3 regions of the Actinoplanes sp. NPDC023801 genome follow, and region 2 is predicted to be linked to each of the others. Evidence: predicted binding sites of a transcription regulator. Region 2 holds the regulator's gene; each other region holds the start of a gene.

Region 1 (4,507 bases), on a different contig from region 2:
TGACGGCGGTCGCGGGATCCGAATGCCCTTCATTCCCGCCCCGGGAAACCCGTTCGGCGAGCCGATAGGTGTCGCGTCCCGCATTCTTCGCCGCGTACAGGGCCTCGTCGGCGGCGTCGAGCACCTCCTGGGCGGTGGCGCCGTGCTCGGGAAAGACCGCGATGCCGATCGAGACGCTGATCGGGATCCGGTCGGCCAGGCCGGGCCGCCGGGGATCCACCGCCACCGGCCGGTCCCGGACCGCGGCGCCCAGCCGCTCGGCGACTATCAAGCCGCCGTACGCGTCCGTCTCCGGCAGCAGCACCACGAACTCCTCCCCGCCCTGACGGAACGCCACGTCGACCTCACGGAGGCCGATCCGGATCCGCCGCGCGAACTCGCCCAGCACCTGATCACCCGCCGTGTGCCCGTACGTGTCGTTCACCTCCTTGAAGTGGTCCAGGTCGAGGACCAGAACGGTGAGCATCCGGCCGAACCGGCTCGCCCGCTCCACCTCGCGCCGCAGCACCTCGCGCAGATAACGGTAGTTCCAGAGGCCGGTCAGCGGATCGGTCAACGACAGACGTTGTGCCTCCTCGTGGACCCGGACGTTGTGCACCGCCACCCCAGCCTGCCCGGCGAAGGTGCGCAGCGTACGCAGATCGGTGTCGGAGAACGCGGGGCCGCCGAGCCGGTCGTACAGGGCGAGCACCCCCAGCGTGCCGTGTTCCGGACCGGCCTCCTCGTCCGGCGGCGCACAGATCGGCACGGCGAGATACGACTCACACACCGGTTCGTCGGGGTCGGTGCCGTTCGTACCCCGCGAGGGTGAACCGGTCGCCGCCACCGTGCCGAGCACGCCGCGTCCCGGCGTGAGACGCCGTTGTGACAGCTCGGCGCCCGGCACATCCCAGTCACCGGTCAGCCCGAAACCGCAGCGGGCCGCCAGCCGCCCGTCGGCCGGGTCGGTCAGCAGGAGCAGCCCGGCCCGCGCTCCGGTCGCGGTCATCGCGGTGCGCAGGATCACCGGGAGGATGCGGTCCAGGTCGTGGGTGCTGGACAGGGTGTCGCCGAGGATCGCCAGATGCCGCCGGAGCTGGTCCCGGCTCGCGGTCAGCGCCTGCACGTACGACTGCAGCTCGCGCGTCATCCGGTTGAACGTCCCGGCCAGCCGGCCCAGCTCGTCCGGGCGCGGGATCGGCACCCGGGTGTCGAGATCACCGTTGGCCACCCGGTCGGCCGCCCACGCCAGATCACCGAGCGGGCGGGTCGTCGAACGCGCCAGCCACCGTGCGGCAAGGACCGCGGCGGCCGCGGTGACGAGCACGATGAGCAGCAGGGTCAGGTACCGGAAGGTCGGTCCGCCGGTGGTGACGGTCAAGGTCAACGGCAGCGGACGGCCCGGCTCGGCGAGCAGGTCACGGTGGGCACTCCCGGCGGCCTCCGGTGCGCCTGCACCGAGCGCGACGGCGACCCCGGCGACATCGCCGAGGCGGTCCAGCAGGGCGGCATCGACCCGCTGGGCGGCGGTCACGGTGACCTCTTGGGCGTACGCGGACGCGGTCAACGCGGTGACCTGCGCCTTCGCGTCGGCCCCCGGCCCGGCACAGTCCCGCCTGCCGTCCCCGGCCGGGTCACCGCTCACCGCGGAACGGCCCAGGATCGGCTGTTCCGGATCGGTCACCTGGATCTCCGTTGCCAGTCCGCGAGCAACCAGCTGGTCAGCGACCGCCCGGCGCTCACCGGCCGGGACGACGGCGACGGCGTCCGCCGAAACCTGCAGCTGGCGGCAGATCGCGCCGATCGCGACACTGACGGTGTTAGCAGCGTGATCGAGGCGTTCGGTGGTGCGTTCCCGGTTCACGGCGCCGACGGTGAGAGCGACGAAGATGGACCCGAACAGGACCGGACCGAGCACGACGACCAGGAATGCGCTGGTCAGCCGGCCACGTAGTGTCACGCATCCTCCTGGAGGTGGCCCTCTTTTCAGCGATGCTGACATAGTGTGTGCCGTTTGCCGGTTTTCAAAAGGGGGTGTTGCATGTCGGATTTAACCCCTGTCGCGGAAAAATCACCGCAAATCAAGATCGCGCTACGCGCACGCCTGCTCACTGCGCGTCGATCACTTCCGGTCACCACGCGGGCAGCCGCCGCCACCAAACTTCAACATCAAATTCTTGCTCTGGTACGGGAGACGCGCGCCAGTTCGATTGCCGCGTACGTACCGGTCGGCTCCGAACCGGGCGGCCCCGACCTCCCGGCCCGCCTGCTGGCCGCCCTCCCACCCGGCGGCCGCCTCCTGCTGCCGGTCCTGCTCCCCGACAACGACCTGGACTGGGCCGAACTCACCCCGCCCGGAACGGCGAGTGCCGCGGGTCCCGGCACCTCACCCGGCGACGGGCTCCCCCCGGATGCGGAGGTGCACGGTTCCCTCGTTGCGGGACCGCGCGGACTGCTGGAACCGTCCGGCCCGCGACTCGGCGTGGACGCGATCCGCTCGGTGGATCTACTCCTGGTCCCGGCGCTGGCCGTCGGCCACGACGGCACCCGGATGGGCCGGGGCGGCGGCTCCTACGACCGGGTCCTGGCCCGCCTGCCGGCACCGGGCCCGCTGACCGTGGCACTCCTCCACGACGGCGAGGACGTGGAAGTCGTTCCCGCCGAACCGCACGATCGGCGCGTACAGGCGGTGATCACCCCGACCGGCGGCCTCTCCCGGCGCCCCGTGTGACATCGCCCACGCCCTGCTTCTGCCTCAGTCCGAGAGCCGAGTGGACGAATTGACCTCCGATGCCGCAACATTGGCACTCGGAGTTGGCGAGTGCCAGCAGCCGATTGATCCGGAGGAGCCGTGCCCACCTACCAGTACGCCTGCACCGAGTGCGGTGAACAGCTTGAAGCCGTGCAGTCCTTCTCCGACCCGGCACTCACCGAGTGCCCGAACTGCCAGGGCAAACTGCGCAAGGTGTTCAACTCGGTCGGGATCGTCTTCAAGGGTTCGGGCTTCTACCGCAACGATTCCCGTTCCGGGACCGTGAGCGCCGAGAAGTCAGGCAGCGGCACCGGTGAGGCGGCCGCCAAGAAGCCGGAGACCTCGACCACGTCGACGTCGTCCACCACGCCCTCGACGACCTCGTCATCGTCGTCCTCTTCCTCGAGCAGCAGCACGAGCTCGTCGTCGAGCAGCGGCACGAAGGCGGCCGCGGCCTCCTGAGCCGCGACTTCTGAGCCGCGCCTTCGGGCGGCTCCCTCGGTCGTGCTCTCACGCGCCCGTGTGAGGCAGGCGCATGCGGCCTGCTGTGACATCACCCCGCGCGCCGGGCCGGTTCTCCGGCCCGGCGCGCGGCCGTTCCCAGCCCTCCGGCCGCTGGCACCGCACGGTCACAACATCACACTTCACCGCGAGGCGCCCCGCCCTCTCTGGCGCTCCCCGCCGCCGGCCCGCGGTCTGCCGCCCATCTCTGCTTGTATGTACCGCAGCGCTCCCGGTTCAGCTGCTGGCGCGGCGGATCGCCTGCCTCTCCCCGGTGGCCACCAGCTGCGCCTTGGTGAAGCTCTCCTCGCCCTCAAACACGCGCCCACCACGCTCTTCAGCGCAGGTCGGCGTTATCCACAATCCCCGGCTGTCCACAGGGACTCGGTACGGCTTGCCCCATTCGGCCTAACGTCATCGCAACGGCGGCCCGACGCCGCGAGAAGGCGCCACGCGGGCGTCCGTGCCCGCCCCGGCCCTGTCGCGGGTGCCAGCGGCGGCCGGACATGGTGTGGCGAGATTCTGGAGGTCTGATGCCCCGCAAGGACCCGTCACCGGCCGATGAACGTCTCGATCCGGTGCGGTGGCGCCGACCGGGCCGGGGCACGCTGTTCCGGCTGGTTGCGGCCGCCGGGCTGCTGTTCACCGCGGCAGCGGTGTTGTGGCTGCAACCCACCACCTGCGCCACGCCGATGACGGCTCCGCAATCCTCCGGGCCGGCCGCCCCCGCCGCGTCAGCGTCCGGACCCGCGCCGGACGCCATGGCGATACCACCCGGAAGTGTCGGCGTCCCGGTGCGACTGGCCGACCCCACAGCCCTGACCGTGGTGCGTCCGGGCAACCGGGTGGACCTGCTCCGGATCGACGGCGACCGTGACCGGACCGTCGCGGTCGCCAGCGCCGCACTCGTCCTGGAGGTCACCGGAGCCGACGACCCGGCAACCGGCGGGCTGCTCCTGGCACTCGGCCCCGACGAGGCGCAACGCGCGGTCTCCGTGACCGGCCGAGGCTTCGCGATCGTGATCCGCCCAGGCTGACGGCGTGTGCGTGCAGCGGCACAGATACGGCGAGTCCCAGAGTCGGCGAAGTCCCGCGGTGGCGCGTCCCGCGTCGCGCACCCCGGATCGCGCACCCCGAAGGCGCGCATCCCGGAGTCGCGGTGTCGGCGAGGCCGGAGAGGCTCAGTCCCAGTGCGGCGGACGGTCCTGGATCAGACGGTCGTCGTTCGACCAGGAGGGCTCACCCCAGCCGCGCTCGGTGTCGTCCCGGGTCTGC
Region 2 (4,507 bases):
TTCCTCGGCGACGCTCAGCACGTCGACGTCGACGCTGCCCCGCCCGACGGCGGACACCTCGGCGCGGGCGGTGCCACCCCGCCCGTCGGCGAGGATCAGCGCCTCGCCCACGCGCAGCCGCTGCACGGTGGCGGCATGATGCCCTTCCGGCCCGTCGAGCGTGAACGACGATCCAGCAGGCAGGCTCTCAACCAGAAACAGCGGCGCCGACATTCCCAGAACGCTACCGCCCCACCCGCAACCACCGGCCGCAGGCGTTCGCTCGTACGCCAAGAGACCGTCTGCCCTGACCGCAACCCCCGCCGCAGGCGTTCGCTCGTACGCCAAGAGACCGTCTGCCCTGACCGCACCCACCACGCGCTGCGCCGCCGACGTCGAGACAGCTGAAGACGGCAAGCGAAGCGTCGTCGTTCTCAGCCGTCCCGACGTGGGTTACCAGGCGCAGCGCAGCGAGCCGGAGGGCGAAGCAATCACATTCAGTGGCCGTTGAAAGCGTCTCGCATGCGGCTGAAGAAGCCGCCCTGCTTGCTCAGTTCGGCCACGTCCTCGCCGCGGGTCTTGGCGAAGTCGCGCAGCATCCGCTCCTGGTCGACGGTGAGCTTGGTCGGCGTCTTCACGTCGAGGTGCACGAAGAGCTCACCACGGCCCTGGCCGCGCAGGTGCGGAACGCCCTTGCCGCGGATGCGCAGCGTGCTGGCCGGCTGGGTGCCCGGTTTGACCTCGATGTTCTCTTCACCGTCGAGGGTCTTGATGGTCATCCGGGTGCCGAGCGCAGCCGCCGTCATCGGGAGTGTGACCCGGCAGTGCAGGTCGTCGCCCTTGCGGGAGTAGACGTCGTGCGGTCGTTCGTGGATCTCCACGTAGAGGTCGCCGGCGGTGCCACCGCCGGGGCCGACCTCGCCCTGCTGGGCCAGGCGGATCCGCATGCCGTCCTCGACGCCCGCCGGGATCTTGACGGTGAGCGAGCGGCGTGTCCTTATCCGGCCGTCGCCCGCGCAGGTGGGGCAGGGGCTCGGGATGACCGTGCCGTGGCCCTGGCAGTTCTGGCAGGGGCGGGACGAGACGACCTGGCCGAGGAAGGTGCGCTGCACCGACTGGACCTCGCCGCGGCCGGAGCAGACCTCACAGGTGGCCAGGTGGCTGCCGGGTGCGGTGCCGGCGCCGGAGCACTGGGTGCACAGCACCGCGGTGTCGACGGTGATCGGGGCTTCCACGCCGAAGGCGGTCTCGACCAGGTCGAGTTCGAGGCGCAGGATCGCGTCGGCGCCGGGGCGCGTGCGTGGCCGGGGCCCGCGCGAGCCACCGCCCGCCGCCGTGCCGAAGAACGCGTCCATGATGTCCTGGAAGCCGACGAACGGGCCGGCGCCACCGGCTCCGCCGGGCATGCCGCCACCCGGCGCGAGCGGGTCACCGCCGAGGTCGACGATCTGCCGCTTCTGGTCGTCGGAGAGGACCTCGTACGCCGCGTTGATCTCTTTGAACTTGTCGTGCGCCTCTGGATCCGGGTTGATGTCCGGGTGGTACTGCCGAGCGAGTTTGCGGTAGGCGCGCTTGATCTCGTCGTCGGTTGCCTCCCGGCTCACACCGAGAATTCCGTAATAGTCCTTGGCCACGGGGTTTGGAGTCCTCAATGTCTGCGCGAATCCGTCAATTCTGTGCCAACAGGTCGCCAACGTAGCGTGCCACTGCACGAACGGTAGCGATAGTGCCGGGGTAGTCCATCCGGGTGGGCCCCAGCACACCGAGCCCACCAACGATCGTGGTACCCGGTCCGTAACCACTGCTCACCACGGACGCCGACCGCAGGTTGTCGATCTGATTCTCGTCGCCGATCAGGACCCGCGTGGTGCGGGGTTCCAGATCGCCGATGAGCTTGAGCAGGATGACCTCCTCCTCGAGGGCTTCGAGGACGGGCCGCAGCGTGCCCTGGAAGTCCAGCACACCCCCACGTGTCAAGTTGGCCGTACCGGCCAGCGCGAGGCGCTCCTCACTCCGCTCGACCAGAGTCTCCAGGAGGACCGAGGCCAGGCAGGTCATCGCGGCGCGCCGCCCGGTGTCGCACTCCTCGACGAGTTTCTGCACCAGGGAGGGGGTGTCGGCGAGTTTCTGCCCGGCGAGTTTCTCGTTCACCCGGAGGCGCAGCTCCCACACCTCGCCGTCGGCGATCGGGCCGGGCATCTCGACGAGGCGCTGCTCGACCCGGCCGGTGTCGGTGATCATCACGAGCATCAGGCGGGTCGTGGAGATCGGTACCAGTTCCAGGTGCCGGACCGCGGAACGGGACAGGCTCGGGTACTGGACGACGGCGACCTGACGGGTGAGCTGGGCCAGCAGGCGGACCGTGCGGTGCACGACGTCGTCGAGGTCGACGGCGCCGATCATGAACCGCTCGATGGCGCGCCGCTCGGCCGGGCTCAGCGGTTTGATCTTGGTGAGCCGGTCGACGAACAGCCGGTAGCCGGCATCGGTGGGCACCCGGCCGGCACTGGTGTGCGGCTGCCGGATGTAGCCCTCCTCCTCGAGCACCGCCATGTCGTTGCGCACGGTGGCCGGGGAGACGCCGAGCTTGTGCCTGTCGACCAGGGCCTTGCTGCCCACCGGTTCCTGGGTCTCGACGTAGTCCTCGACGATCGCCCGGAGCACCTCGAGCTTGCGGTCATCCGGATTCATCCGACCCCTCCCCCTGCTGGCACTCCGGCTAATAGAGTGCCAGTCTACTTCGCTGGTGGCGGCAGCGCGATGATCGAAAGTACGTACCGTTCTCAGATCTTGGGGGCGGCATTGCCCTCGACCGGCTCGAACCGGGGTCCTAGCGTGTCAGACATGACTGAACCGCCCCGCCCGCCCGGCGACGATCCTTACCACCAACCCCCGCCGCAGCCCGGCGGTTACCCGCCTCCTCCGCCACCGCCCGATGCCTACCCGCCTCCGCCGCCGCCCTACGGCACGCCCCAGTACGGGCCTCCGCAGTACGGGCCCCCGCCGCACGGTTACGGCTCGGGTTCGCCCGACGACCGCACCTGGATCCTGATCGCCCACTTCGGCGGGGCGCTCGGCGCCTTCTTCGGGGGTACGCTGATGGGCTGGATCGCGCCGCTCGTGGCCCTGGTGGCCCGCGGCAACCTGTCGCCGGTGGTCCGCGCCGAGGCGGTCAAGGCGCTCAACTTCCACCTGCTCTGGGGCATCATCGGCCTGGTCGGCAGTGTGCTGATCTGTGTCGGGGTCGGCTTCTTCATCGTCCTCGCGGCCTGGGTGGTCGCCACCGTCGTCGGTGTGATCGCGGGCGTCAAGGCGGCCAACAACGAGCCGTTCAACTATCCGCTCACCGCGCGGTTCATCAGGTAGGCCGGTTCAGAGCACGTCACGGATGACCGCGTCGGCAAGCAACCGGCCCCGCAGGGTCAGCACGAGCCGCCCCTGCTCGTAGGCGTGCGGCTCGAGCAGCCCGTCGGACAGTGCCCGCGCGGCGCCCGTGGCGTCGACCCGGTCCAGCGGGATGCCGTCCCGCAGCCGCACCCGGAGCATCACGTCCTCCATGTGCCGGTCGGCGTCGGTCAGCAGCTCCCGCGCGAGTCCCGGCGAGGCGCCGTCGGCGAGGCGTTTCGCGTACGCCGAAGGGTGTTTGACGTTCCACCACCGCACCCCGCCGACGTGGCTGTGCGCGCCCGGCCCCAGACCCCACCAGTCGGCGCCGGTCCAGTACAGCTGGTTGTGACGGCATTCACCGCCCTTGAGCGCCCAGTTCGACACCTCGTACCACTCGAAACCGGCTTCGCCGAGGGCGGACTCGGCGGCCAGGTAGCGGTCGGCGGCCACGTCGTCGGACGGGTACGGCAGCTCGCCCCGCCGCATCCGGCCGGCCATCCGGGTGCCGTCCTCGACGATCAGCGCGTACGCGCTCACGTGGTCGGCGCCGGCCTCGATGACAGCCCGCAGCGACCGGTCGAAGTCGTCCGCGTTCTCCCCCGGCGTGCCGTAGATCAGATCGAGGTTGACGTGCTCGAAGCCGGCCTCGCGCGCCTCGGTCGCGGCCTGCGGTGCCCGCCCGGCGGTGTGCCGGCGGTCGAGCACCCGCAACACGTTCGCGGCCGCCGACTGCATGCCGAGCGAGATCCGCGTGAAACCGGCGCCGCGCAGCCGCCGCAGATAGGCCGGGTCCACCGACTCCGGGTTGGCCTCGGTGGTCACCTCGGCGCCCGGCGCCAGCCCCCACGTCCGGTCGATGCCGTCCAGGATCCGGCCCAGGTCGTCGGTGCTGAGCAGGGTGGGCGTGCCGCCGCCGACGAAGACGGTGTCCACCGGCCCGGGTTCGATCACCCGGGCGGCCAGGGCCAGCTCGGCCAGGACCGTGGCGGCGTACTCGTCGCGGCTCGCCCCGCCGCCCAGTTCGCTCGCCGTGTACGTGTTGAAGTCGCAGTAGCCGCAGCGGCTGGCGCAGAACGGCACGTGGACGTAGACGGCGAACCCGTTCGCGCCCACCGCGCGGGTGGCTTCGTCGGGGAGAGAC
Region 3 (4,507 bases), on a different contig from region 2:
TTTCGGGGGGTGATCCGGAGCCTTTTTCGGATTAATCAGGACAGCAGTGTCTGGGAGAACCGCTACTGCCCGTGGTGCCGATGGTTCAGGAACCGGTTTGTTGTGCCCGGCAACGTATTCCCATGGTGGCCGAGAACACAAGCGGCAACGATGGTCTATCTCGTAACGAGGGATAACAATCCGGCAACACGGCCGTGCCACCAGGGAACCGCTGGGCGGCACGGGATGGCCCGATGTCGTGCATGAGGTAACGCTAAGTAGTTCGAGCTCCGAAAGTGAGCGGAAACCCGAAGAACAGACTTTTATCCGCCTGTACTAGGATGCGGCCGCCCGGATCGGCGCGACGATCGCGCTGGTCAACCGGATCAGATCGGCCGGGGCAAGAGACACCTGCAGACCCCGCCGGCCCGCTGAGACGTACATCAGATCGAGGCCGGACGCCGTGTCGTCGATCACCGTGGGGAGTCGCTTGCGCTGCCCGAGCGGGCTGATCCCGCCGCGGACGTACCCGCTGCTGCGCTCGGCGGCGGCCCGGTCGGCAAGCGCGGCACGCTTACCCCCGGCAGCGGACGCGAGCGCCTTCAGATCGAGGTCACCGGTGACCGGGACGACACCCACCACGAGACCGCCGTCGACCTCGGCGACCAGCGTCTTGAACAGCTGCTCCGGCGCCACACCCAGCGCCTCGGCCACGAGGGCCCCGTAGTTGGGCGAGTCCGGGGAGACGTCGTACGGATGCAGGGTGTGCGCCACCCGCTCCGCGTTCAGCAAGACGGTGGCCGGCGTACCGGCCGCTTTCTTGGCCATGCGCGCAAACTACATCGCCGAGGTGGTCAGCAGCGCGACCGGTGCCCCCTCGACACGCGTCAGCACCAGTCCGGCCGTGTTCGGCCCGGACAGCCGCAGGTCCTTGCGCAGCTGATCGGGCACCAGCGCGGAGCCCCGCTTACGGATCTCCAGCACCCCGACACCACGCTCCCGCAGCAGTGCCCGCAGCCGCTTCAGCGAGAACGGGAGCATCTCGGTCACCCCCAGCCGCCGGGCGAACGGCGTGTCCACCGGGTCGTCGGTGTAGACGTAGGCGATCTGCGGATCGGCCAGCCGCCCTCCGACCGACTCGGCGAACTCGGCCACCAGATGGGAGCGCACCACCGCCGGATCGGGATCGTAGATCCAGGCCCCGACCGGCCCCACCTCAGCGGGTTTGTTGCCGGCCCCGGTTAAAACGGCCGCATCGGCGCGAGGACCGAGCAGGACGGCCCGGCGCGGTACCTCGGCCAGCGGGCCGCACCAGAAGGCGGCCTCGACCAGGTCGCCGCCCACACTCACCCACTCCCCCTCGGCGCCCCCCGGCAGCAGCCCGTGGTCGATGCCGGGTGCGAGTTTGAGCACCGTACGCGGAACCCGCCGGGGCAGGCCTGCGATGAAGTCCCACGGCGGCGAGTACGCCTTCGGGTCGAACACCCGGCCACGACCGGCCTGCCGGCGGGCCGGGTCGGCGAAGACCGCGTCGTACCGCTCCACGGGAACCGTCGTGGCGTCGGCGCACTCCACGGTGATCCGGCCGGCGAGACCGGCCGCCTCGGCGTTCGCGGCGGCGACCGCCGCCGTGGCGGGGTCGGCGTCCACGGCGTGGACCGAGATGCCGTGCCGGGCCGCGGCCAGCGCGTCCGAACCCAGCCCGCACCCCAGGTCGACGAGGGTCTCGACGCCGGCGGCGACGAGCCGGGCCGCCCGCCGGTCGGCCACGACCGCCCTGGTCGCCTGCTCCAGACCTGCCCGGGTGAAGAACATCCCGCCAGCGTCCTCGCCGAATTTCATCGCGGCGCGCCCGCGCAAACTAGCCTGGGTCAAGGCGGCCGCGGCGAGTTCCGCGCCGAAGCCCCGGGCCCGCAGGGCCGAGGCCGCGGCGAGAGGCTCACCGCCGGCCACCTCGGCCGCCACGGCCAGGGCTTTCAACCCCTCAGGGGTACGCAGAAGTCGCAGTAGCTCAGGTGTCACGTCAGGCATTCTCCCTGGCGTGACAGGTTGGCACTCTGGTTGACGGAGTGCTAGTTCCGGCATAGTCTCCGATTAGCACTCTCACCATGAGGGTGCCAGCCGCCCGGACCTGTCCGTGGCAGCTAGGCACCAGGCGGACCGGCACCCGCGACGACGGCCCCGCCCGGTGGCATGAGGCATTGACCGGCCTGGTTCATGGCCGGCGAAACCTGTACCCAGGAGGGTATGCCCGTGACTACCGCGACAAAGGTTGCGATCAAGCCGCTCGAGGACCGCATCGTGGTCCAGGCGAACGAGGCTGAGACGACCACCGCGTCCGGCATCGTGATCCCCGACACCGCCAAGGAGAAGCCCCAGGAGGGCACCGTCCTTGCCGTCGGCCCCGGCCGGATCGACGACAAGGGCAACCGCGTCCCGCTCGACGTCAATGTCGGCGACGTGGTCCTGTACTCGAAGTACGGCGGCACTGAGGTCAAGTACGCCGGCGAGGAGTACCTGGTGCTCTCCGCCCGCGACGTCCTCGCGGTCATCGAGAAGTGACCTACTGACAGTGCTGACCGCCTCGGTCCGGGTTCGCCCGGACCGGGGCGGTAGTGCGTGAAGGGACCATTCATGGCGAAGATCCTGAGTTTCTCCGACAACGCCCGGCACCTTCTGGAGCACGGCGTCAACACCCTCGCCGACACGGTCAAGGTCACCCTCGGCCCGCGCGGTCGCAACGTCGTCCTGGACAAGAAGTTCGGCGCTCCCACGATCACCAACGACGGTGTCACCATCGCCAAGGAGATCGAGCTCACCGACCCGTACGAGAACCTTGGCGCCCAGCTCGTCAAGGAGGTGGCGACCAAGACCAACGACGTCGCCGGTGACGGGACCACAACGGCGACCGTGCTCGCGCAGGCGCTGGTCCGCGAGGGCCTGCGCAACGTGACCGCCGGTGCCAACCCGATCGGCCTCAAGCGCGGCATGGACCAGGCGTCCGAGGCCGTCTCCAAGGCGCTGCTGGCCAAGGCCGTCGAGGTCGCCGACCACAAGGCGATCGCCAACGTGGCCACCATCTCGGCGCAGGACGCCACCATCGGCGAGCTGATCGCCGAGGCGATGGACCGGGTCGGCCGCGACGGCGTCATCACCGTCGAGGAGGGCTCGGCGCTGCAGACCGAGCTCGAGGTGACCGAGGGTCTCCAGTTCGACAAGGGCTTCATCTCGCCGAACTTCGTGACCGATGCGGAGTCGCAGGAGGCGGTGCTGGAGGACGCGCACATCCTCCTCACCACGCAGAAGATCTCCAGCATCGAGGAGCTGCTCCCGCTGCTGGAGAAGGTGCTGCAGACCAGCAAGCCGCTGCTGATCGTCGCGGAGGACGTCGAGGGCCAGGCCCTGTCCACCCTGGTGGTCAACTCGCTGCGCAAGACCATCAAGGTCGTCGCGGTGAAGGCGCCCGGCTTCGGTGACCGCCGCAAGGCGATCCTGCAGGACCTGGCGATCGCCACCGGCGGTGAGCTGATCGCGCCCGAGCTCGGCTACAAGCTCGACCAGGTCGGCATCGAGTCGCTGGGCAGCGCCCGGCGCATCGTCGTCGACAAGGAGAACACCACCATCGTCGACGGTGGCGGTAACTCCTCCGACGTCTCCGAACGGGTCTCGCAGATCCGCAAGGAGATCGAGGCGTCCGACTCCGACTGGGACCGCGAGAAGCTGCAGGAGCGGCTGGCGAAGCTCTCCGGCGGCGTCGCGGTGATCAAGGTCGGCGCGGCCACCGAGGTCGAGATGAAGGAGCGCAAGCACCGCATCGAGGACGCCATCGCGGCGACCAAGGCGGCCGTCGAGGAAGGCACCGTCCCCGGTGGCGGCGCGGCCCTCGCGCAGGTCGTCTCGGAGCTCGACGGCAACCTCGGCCTGACCGGCGAGGAGGCGCTCGGCGTCGGCATCGTCCGCAAGGCGCTCGTCGAGCCGCTGCGCTGGATCGCGCAGAACGCCGGCCACGACGGCTACGTCGTGGTGGGCAAGGTCGCCGAGCTGGGCTGGGGCCACGGCCTCAACGCCGCCACCGACGAGTACGTCGACCTGGCCGCGGCCGGCATCATCGACCCGGTGAAGGTGACCCGTAACGCGGTCTCCAACGCCGTCTCGATCGCCGGGCTCCTGCTGACCACCGAGAGCCTCGTGGTGGAGAAGCCGGCCGAGCCGGCCCCCGCCGCCGACGGTGGGCACGGCCACAGCCACGGGCACGGGCACGGCCACCAGCACGGTCCTGGCTTCTGACCCGGGACACCTAAGGGAAAGGCGCGCCTTCCGGGCGCGCCTTTTTCGTGGCACCGCCCGGCCCTGAGCTCCCACTGCCCGGCCCCGAACTTCCGCTGCCCTGCCAGGAGTTCCACAGCCGCGCGTACGCCCCACCCGCGGCCACGAGCTCGTCGTGCGATCCCAGCTCCACGATGCGGCCGTCGGCCATCACCGCCACCCGGTCGGCGTCGTGCGCGGAGAAGAGCCGGTGCGCGATCGC

The links. The regulator HrcA, encoded in region 2, represses chaperone genes, less so after heat shock. The targets are predictions, from matches to a motif close to GGTTNGCACNCTCNNNNNGAGNGTGCNAACC.
Region 1: a site for HrcA is predicted at 2,779-2,809, ahead of AB0G04_RS01905 (FmdB family zinc ribbon protein). Genes of this name have one in related genera too.
Region 3: a site for HrcA is predicted at 2,072-2,102, ahead of groES (co-chaperone GroES). Genes of this name have one in related genera too.

Annotation. Positions count from the first base shown of each region.
Region 1 is NZ_JBFAAI010000001.1:391,695-396,201, reverse strand. Features, by position in the region: gene AB0G04_RS01915 (diguanylate cyclase) at 1-1,939, opposite strand, end outside; gene AB0G04_RS01910 (5-formyltetrahydrofolate cyclo-ligase) at 2,021-2,710, shown strand; gene AB0G04_RS01905 (FmdB family zinc ribbon protein) at 2,831-3,193, shown strand; gene AB0G04_RS01900 (hypothetical protein) at 3,766-4,269, shown strand; gene AB0G04_RS01895 (hypothetical protein) at 4,414-4,507, opposite strand, start outside.
Region 2 is NZ_JBFAAI010000038.1:63,802-68,308, reverse strand. Features, by position in the region: gene AB0G04_RS39810 (16S rRNA (uracil(1498)-N(3))-methyltransferase) at 1-213, opposite strand, end outside; gene dnaJ (molecular chaperone DnaJ) at 477-1,613, opposite strand; gene hrcA (heat-inducible transcriptional repressor HrcA) at 1,648-2,670, opposite strand; gene AB0G04_RS39795 (DUF4870 domain-containing protein) at 2,824-3,345, shown strand; gene hemW (radical SAM family heme chaperone HemW) at 3,352-4,507, opposite strand, start outside.
Region 3 is NZ_JBFAAI010000008.1:81,018-85,524, forward strand. Features, by position in the region: gene ybaK (Cys-tRNA(Pro) deacylase) at 316-807, opposite strand; gene AB0G04_RS16910 (class I SAM-dependent methyltransferase) at 817-2,010, opposite strand; gene groES (co-chaperone GroES) at 2,227-2,541, shown strand; gene groL (chaperonin GroEL) at 2,614-4,266, shown strand; gene AB0G04_RS16925 (ABC transporter ATP-binding protein) at 4,277-4,507, opposite strand, start outside.